DNA from 2 places in the Paenibacillus sp. FSL P2-0322 genome. Region 1 is predicted to be linked to the other one. Evidence: a T-box and tRNA genes for the amino acid it is inferred to sense, from the RefSeq annotation. Region 1 holds a T-box; the other holds one or more tRNA genes.
The links. The T-box of region 1 lies ahead of ileS (isoleucine--tRNA ligase). A T-box ahead of a tRNA ligase gene usually reads a tRNA of that ligase, here a tRNA-Ile.
Positions count from the first base shown of each region.

Region 1 (3,378 bases):
TTTTGGGCGTTTCAAAGTGCTTGAAACAGACGGGATGACAAAAAAGGGAAGATTCCGTGTCAAAATTGGTAAGTTTGTATAGCTGTAGGCAGGAATCACGAGCTTTCTGTCGAAAGAATTAAGCTATAGCGAAGAACTGGAACGATTTTGCTCTGTACAGTATTCACAAAACGGGGTATGATGACCGATAGATGATAGTGAGCGTCGTGACGCGGAAAATGTATTTTTTGTCAATCTTATAGGAGGTGGACGGCATGCCATTAACGCCATTGGATATACATAACAAGGAATTTGCCCGCCGGCTTCGCGGTTATGATGAGGATCAGGTTAATGAATTTTTGGATCAGGTGATCAAAGATTACGAGGGCGTTATTCGTGAAAATAAAGAACTGAGCACCGAGTTGTTGAACGTACAGGAGAAGCTCGATCATTTCGCGACCATTGAGGATACGCTGAGTAAGACGATTATCGTGGCGCAGGAAGCGGCTGATGAAGTTCGTAACAACGCCAAGAAAGAATCCCAACTGATCGTGAAGGAAGCGGAAAAAAATGCGGACCGTATTGTGAACGAAGCATTATCTAAATCCCGCAAGATCGCGTTGGAGGTTGAAGAACTGAAGAAGCAGGCATCGATTTACCGAGCACGGTTTCGTACACTGGTGGAAGCACAGCTTGACTTGTTAAGCCAAGACGGCTGGGAAGCCCTTGAAAACCGGGAACGCGAAGTACTGGAGCGCGAGCGTGAGATGAAAGAAATTTACTAATTTCATTTCTGACAAGCTTTTATTAGGCTTTGTTAGGGTTGACTTTTATCTTTAAACAGGCTATAACTGTAAATACTATACTGAATTCAATGATTATCCGTCCGTCGGCTGATGGTTGTTATTCAAGGCAACGATGTTGCTGATTTAATATTCGATGAATTTAACATGTTTAATTCGTTGATGGGAACGAGTACGTCATGATTTGTCCCTCAGAGAGTTGGCCTTCCGGTGCAAGCCAACGTTCAGAACATGACCGAAGATCCTCCCGGAGAAGTGAGCTGAAGCGCTTAAGATTTTTTATGGCGTGTGTAAGCAATCACCGTTTGCCATGCGTTATAATGGCGCCCTGCTGTAGTTGAGTGGGGCTCAGAGAGCCGTGATGAGACTGTATTTTAGAATGGTCTGTTTTTACGGAATCAGGGTGGTAACGCGAGCACAGTCTCGTCCCTTTACAGGGATGGGGCTTTTTTTGTTGCTTTTTTTAGGAAATGCTAGGGAAATCAATGATGAGCAGAGAGGGAGTATGACAGTATGAACAGAGTGGATGTTAAAGAAAAAGCACGGTCCCGTGACCTGCGCATCCTGAGCAAATGGAAACAAGAGGACACATTCCGTAAATCCATAACAAATCGTGAAGGAAAGCCCAATTTTGTGTTTTATGAGGGCCCGCCAACAGCTAACGGTAAACCGCATATCGGTCACGTGCTGGGCCGTGTAATTAAGGATTTTGTAGGTCGCTATCAGACAATGAAGGGATACCGCGTCGTACGTAAGGCAGGCTGGGACACGCATGGCTTGCCGGTAGAATTGGGTGTACAAAAGCAACTGGGAATCTCCCACAAACCTGAAATTGAAGAATATGGCGTTGAAAAGTTTATTAAAAAATGTAAGGCAAGCGTGTTTGAGTACGAGCAACAATGGCGTGATCTAACCGAAGCGATCGGATACTGGACTGACCTCGATAACCCGTACATTACATTGGATAATAACTATATCGAGAGCGTATGGAACATTTTGGCGACAATTCATGAAAAAGATCTGCTGTATCGTGGTCATCGTGTGAGTCCGTATTGCCCGGATTGTCAGACGACGCTAAGTTCTCATGAAGTAGCGCAGGGCTACAAAGATGTGAAGGATCTGAGTGCCACTGCCAAATTCAAGTTGCATAGCAGTGGTGAATATGTACTGGCTTGGACCACAACACCTTGGACCTTGCCGAGTCACGTGGCGCTCGCCGTCAACCCTGAACTGGAATATGCACGTGTGAAGCAGGAAGACGGTGTATACATCGTTGCTAAAAATCTGGTTGAGGACGTAATTAAAGGCGATCATGAAGTGATTGGCACACTATCCGGTTCAGAACTGGTTGGCCAAACGTATACCCCGCCATTTACGTATTTTCAGGTTGAGAAGGGTAATCAGATTCTGGGTGCGAAGTTCGTAACAGACTCCAGTGGTACAGGTATCGTTCATATGGCTCCAGCGCATGGTGAGGATGATTACCGGGTATGTCGTGAAAATGGTGTTGAATTCATCAACGTAGTGGATCTCCAAGGTAACTATGTAGAGGAAATCACTGATTTTGCAGGCCGTTTTGTAAAAGACTGTGATGTAGATATTGTTAAAATGCTGTCCGAAAAAGGCTTGCTGTACAGCAAGGAAAAATACGAGCATAGCTATCCGTTCTGCTGGCGCTGCGATACTCCATTATTGTACTATGCTATGGACAGCTGGTTTATCAAAACAACTGCGATCAAGGATCAACTGATTGCCAACAACAGCGAAGTCGAATGGTACCCGGGGCATATACGTGAAGGACGTTTTGGCAAGTTTTTGGAGGAACTGGTGGATTGGAACATCAGTCGCGATCGCTATTGGGGTACACCGCTAAACATCTGGGTTTGTGAAGAAACTGGAGAACAGTTCGCTCCACATAGTATTGCTGAATTGAGGGAACGTGCGATTGGCGTTGTACCAGCGGACATCGAGCTGCACAAACCATATGTAGATGATATTAAGGTTCGTAGCCAATGCGGTAAATACGAGATGACTCGTACACCGGAAGTAATCGACGTATGGTTCGATAGTGGCTCTATGCCGTTTGCACAGCATCATTATCCTTTTGAAAATAATGAAACGTTCGAGCAGCAATTTCCGGCAGATATGATCTGCGAAGGGATTGACCAGACTCGTGGCTGGTTCTATAGCTTGCTTGCGGTTTCGACTATGCTGACTGGCAAAGCTCCTTATAAAGCTGTCATGGCGACAGGCCATGTACTGGATGAGCAGGGGCAGAAAATGTCTAAATCCAAGGGTAATGTTATTGATCCGTGGGAAGTGATTGACGAGTACGGTACAGATGCTTTCCGCTGGGCATTGCTGTCTGATAGTGCACCATGGAATAGCAAACGTTTTTCCAAAGGCATTGTAGGTGAGGCTAAATCGAAGCTGGTGGATACGCTTGTAAATACACACGCTTTTCTGACTTTGTATGCGGATATCGACGGATTTGATCCGGCACAGCATCCGTTCAAACCATCGGCTCATAAGTTGGATCGTTGGATTTTGTCCCGTCTGAACAGCCTCATTTTGGTAGTGGACAAAGCGCTGGCTG
Region 1 covers NZ_CP150243.1:3,976,587-3,979,964, reverse strand. The annotation lists gene MKY24_RS17480 (YlmH/Sll1252 family protein) at 1-82, shown strand, start outside; gene MKY24_RS17475 (DivIVA domain-containing protein) at 255-764, shown strand; T-box leader at 933-1,216, shown strand; gene ileS (isoleucine--tRNA ligase) at 1,296-3,378, shown strand, end outside.

Region 2 (3,378 bases), 2.6 Mb from region 1:
TCAGAACGATATACACCGATACCGAGATTATGAATAATCAACACATTGTGGGTACATGAAGATAAATACAAAAAAAGAGAGAGCTCTGTCCCCAGACAGGCTCTCTTTATTTATAAGGTGTCACCACTGAGGCAACAAGAATCCGCTATAGCAAAAAGCGGGTGATGGGAATCGAACCCACGCTACCAGCTTGGAAGGCTGGAGTTCTACCATTGAACTACACCCGCAAATCAGTATCGGGATGACACGATTTGAACATGCGACCCCCTGGTCCCAAACCAGGTGCTCTACCAAGCTGAGCTACATCCCGACATTATACTTTTTTTAAGAAATGGCGCGCCCTGAGAGATTCGAACTCCCGGCCTTTTGATTCGTAGTCAAACGCTCTATCCAGCTGAGCTAAGGGCGCATATTTAAATCCATAATGAGCAGTCAAGGCGCCACCCAGATTTGAACTGGGGATGAAGCTTTTGCAGAGCTTTGCCTTACCACTTGGCTATGGCGCCGTATGGATAATGGAGCGGACGACGGGAATCGAACCCGCGACCCTCGCCTTGGCAAGGCGATGCTCTACCGCTGAGCCACGTCCGCAAAATATGGTGCGGTCGAGAGGACTCGAACCTCCACGGGGGTTAGCCCACACGGACCTGAACCGTGCGCGTCTGCCAATTCCGCCACGACCGCAAAATAATTATAAATGGTGAGCCATGAAGGACTCGAACCTTCGACACCCTGATTAAAAGTCAGGTGCTCTACCAACTGAGCTAATGGCTCTTAATGGCTGGGGATATAGGATTTGAACCTATGCATGACGGAGTCAAAGTCCGTTGCCTTACCGCTTGGCTAATCCCCAATAAATTAAGAATAAAGGGCGGCCGATGGGGCTTGAACCCACGAATGCCGGAGTCACAGTCCGGTGCGTTAACCACTTCGCCACGACCGCCATATGATTATGAAAAGACTGGTGGAGGATGATGGATTCGAACCACCGAACCCGTAAGGGAGCAGATTTACAGTCTGATGCGTTTGGCCACTTCGCTAATCCTCCAAAATGGTGCCGGCGAGAGGACTTGAACCCCCAACCTACTGATTACAAGTCAGTTGCTCTACCAGTTGAGCTACACCGGCACATTACTCATTTCCCACTTGAAAGGTGGCTCGGGACGGAATCGAACCGCCGACACGAGGATTTTCAGTCCTCTGCTCTACCGACTGAGCTACCGAGCCATATTTTGTTTTATTACTACACCATATAATCCGCACTATATATGTCAACTATATATGAGATTAAAATGGCGGAACTGACGGGATTCGAACCCGCGATCTCCTGCGTGACAGGCAGGCATGTTAGGCCTCTACACCACAGTTCCAGAGGCATTTCCAATAGGAAATTAATTGCGGGGGCAGGATTTGAACCTACGACCTTCGGGTTATGAGCCCGACGAGCTACCGAACTGCTCCACCCCGCGACATTAAAAGGGATTTATCAAATTTTCTTATGGTGGAGGCTGAGGGGATCGAACCCCCGACCCTCTGCTTGTAAGGCAGATGCTCTCCCAGCTGAGCTAAGCCTCCATATTATGACCCGTAGGGGATTCGAACCCCTGTTACCTCCGTGAAAGGGAGGTGTCTTAACCCCTTGACCAACGGGCCTTACAAAATAAGTTCTGATTCCAATAAATTTATGGCGGAGAGAGAGGGATTCGAACCCTCGCACCACTTTCGCAGTCTAACCCCTTAGCAGAGGGTCCCCTTATAGCCACTTGGGTATCTCTCCGAGTAGCGGCAGAGGGGATCGAACCCCCGACCTCACGGGTATGAACCGTACGCTCTAGCCAGCTGAGCTACGCCGCCACCTTATATATAAAAGTCAGAAATATTCAAAACATGGCTCCCCGAACAGGACTCGAACCTGTGACAACTCGATTAACAGTCGAGTGCTCTACCAACTGAGCTATCAGGGAATATTGGTGGAGCCAAGCGGGATCGAACCGCTGACCTCCTGCGTGCAAGGCAGGCGCTCTCCCAGCTGAGCTATGGCCCCAATCTTTTTGTTATTCTAGAAGTGGTGGGCCTTAGTGGACTCGAACCACCGACCTCACCCTTATCAGGGGTGCGCTCTAACCAGCTGAGCTAAAGGCCCTAACATGTAAAACTTCATCATCCTTTAAAGGATATCGCTTGGCGACGTCCTACTCTCCCAGGACCCTGCGGTCCAAGTACCATCGGCGCTGGAGGGCTTAACGGTCGTGTTCGGGATGGGTACGTGTGGAACCCCTCCGCTATCGCCACCAAACATGAATTTGCTGTGCAAATTCTACCGTACGGTTATTCGGTTCATCACTTATCGTGTGAATGAATAGCCATGCGCTTATCATATGTCACTTGTACATACTTTCAAGGTTACACCCTGAAAACTGGATCCGAAACTCATTTGCGTTTTATTTTAGGATAAGCCCTCGACCGATTAGTATTGGTCAGCTCCATGCATTACTGCACTTCCACCCCCAACCTATCTACCTCGTCGTCTTCAAGGGGTCTTACTAATTGGGAAATCTCATCTTGAGGGGGGCTTCACGCTTAGATGCTTTCAGCGCTTATCCCTTCCGTACATAGCTACCCAGCGGTGCTCCTGGCGGAACAACTGGTACACCAGCGGTACGTCCATCCCGGTCCTCTCGTACTAAGGACAGCTCCTCTCAAATTTCCTACGCCCACGACAGATAGGGACCGAACTGTCTCACGACGTTCTGAACCCAGCTCGCGTACCGCTTTAATGGGCGAACAGCCCAACCCTTGGGACCTACTTCAGCCCCAGGATGCGATGAGCCGACATCGAGGTGCCAAACCTCCCCGTCGATGTGGACTCTTGGGGGAGATAAGCCTGTTATCCCCAGGGTAGCTTTTATCCGTTGAGCGATGGCCCTTCCATGCGGTACCACCGGATCACTAAGCCCGACTTTCGTCCCTGCTCGACTTGTAGGTCTCGCAGTCAAGCTCCCTTCTGCCTTTGCACTCTTCGAATGATTTCCAACCATTCTGAGGGAACCTTGGGGCGCCTCCGTTACTCTTTAGGAGGCGACCGCCCCAGTCAAACTGCCCACCTGACACTGTCCTCGCACCGGATCACGGTACCAAGTTAGAACCTAGATACGATCAGGGTGGTATCCCAAGGATGCCTCCCTTCAAGCTGGCGCTCAAAGTTCAACGGCTCCCACCTATCCTGTACAGATCGTACCCAAATTCAATATCAAGCTGCAGTAAAGCTCCATGGGGTCTTTCCGTCTTGTCGCGGGTAACCTGCATCTTCACAGGTATTAAAATTTCACCGGATCTCTCGTTGAGACAGCGCCCAAGTCGTTACGCCATTCGTGCGGG
Region 2 covers NZ_CP150243.1:436,223-439,600, reverse strand. The annotation lists tRNA gene MKY24_RS01995 (tRNA-Gly) at 157-227, opposite strand; tRNA gene MKY24_RS01990 (tRNA-Pro) at 237-310, opposite strand; tRNA gene MKY24_RS01985 (tRNA-Arg) at 333-409, opposite strand; tRNA gene MKY24_RS01980 (tRNA-Cys) at 436-506, opposite strand; tRNA gene MKY24_RS01975 (tRNA-Gly) at 517-591, opposite strand; tRNA gene MKY24_RS01970 (tRNA-Leu) at 598-684, opposite strand; tRNA gene MKY24_RS01965 (tRNA-Lys) at 699-774, opposite strand; tRNA gene MKY24_RS01960 (tRNA-Gln) at 779-853, opposite strand; tRNA gene MKY24_RS01955 (tRNA-His) at 871-943, opposite strand; tRNA gene MKY24_RS01950 (tRNA-Tyr) at 963-1,048, opposite strand; tRNA gene MKY24_RS01945 (tRNA-Thr) at 1,053-1,128, opposite strand; tRNA gene MKY24_RS01940 (tRNA-Phe) at 1,155-1,227, opposite strand; tRNA gene MKY24_RS01935 (tRNA-Asp) at 1,294-1,370, opposite strand; tRNA gene MKY24_RS01930 (tRNA-Met) at 1,396-1,469, opposite strand; tRNA gene MKY24_RS01925 (tRNA-Val) at 1,500-1,575, opposite strand; tRNA gene MKY24_RS01920 (tRNA-Glu) at 1,582-1,653, opposite strand; tRNA gene MKY24_RS01915 (tRNA-Ser) at 1,686-1,777, opposite strand; tRNA gene MKY24_RS01910 (tRNA-Met) at 1,781-1,854, opposite strand; tRNA gene MKY24_RS01905 (tRNA-Asn) at 1,889-1,964, opposite strand; tRNA gene MKY24_RS01900 (tRNA-Ala) at 1,969-2,044, opposite strand; tRNA gene MKY24_RS01895 (tRNA-Ile) at 2,067-2,143, opposite strand; rRNA gene rrf (5S ribosomal RNA) at 2,180-2,296, opposite strand; rRNA gene MKY24_RS01885 (23S ribosomal RNA) at 2,448-3,378, opposite strand, start outside.
Region 2: it encodes a tRNA-Ile, which carries the amino acid that the T-box ahead of ileS (isoleucine--tRNA ligase) is inferred to sense. The anticodon was not compared.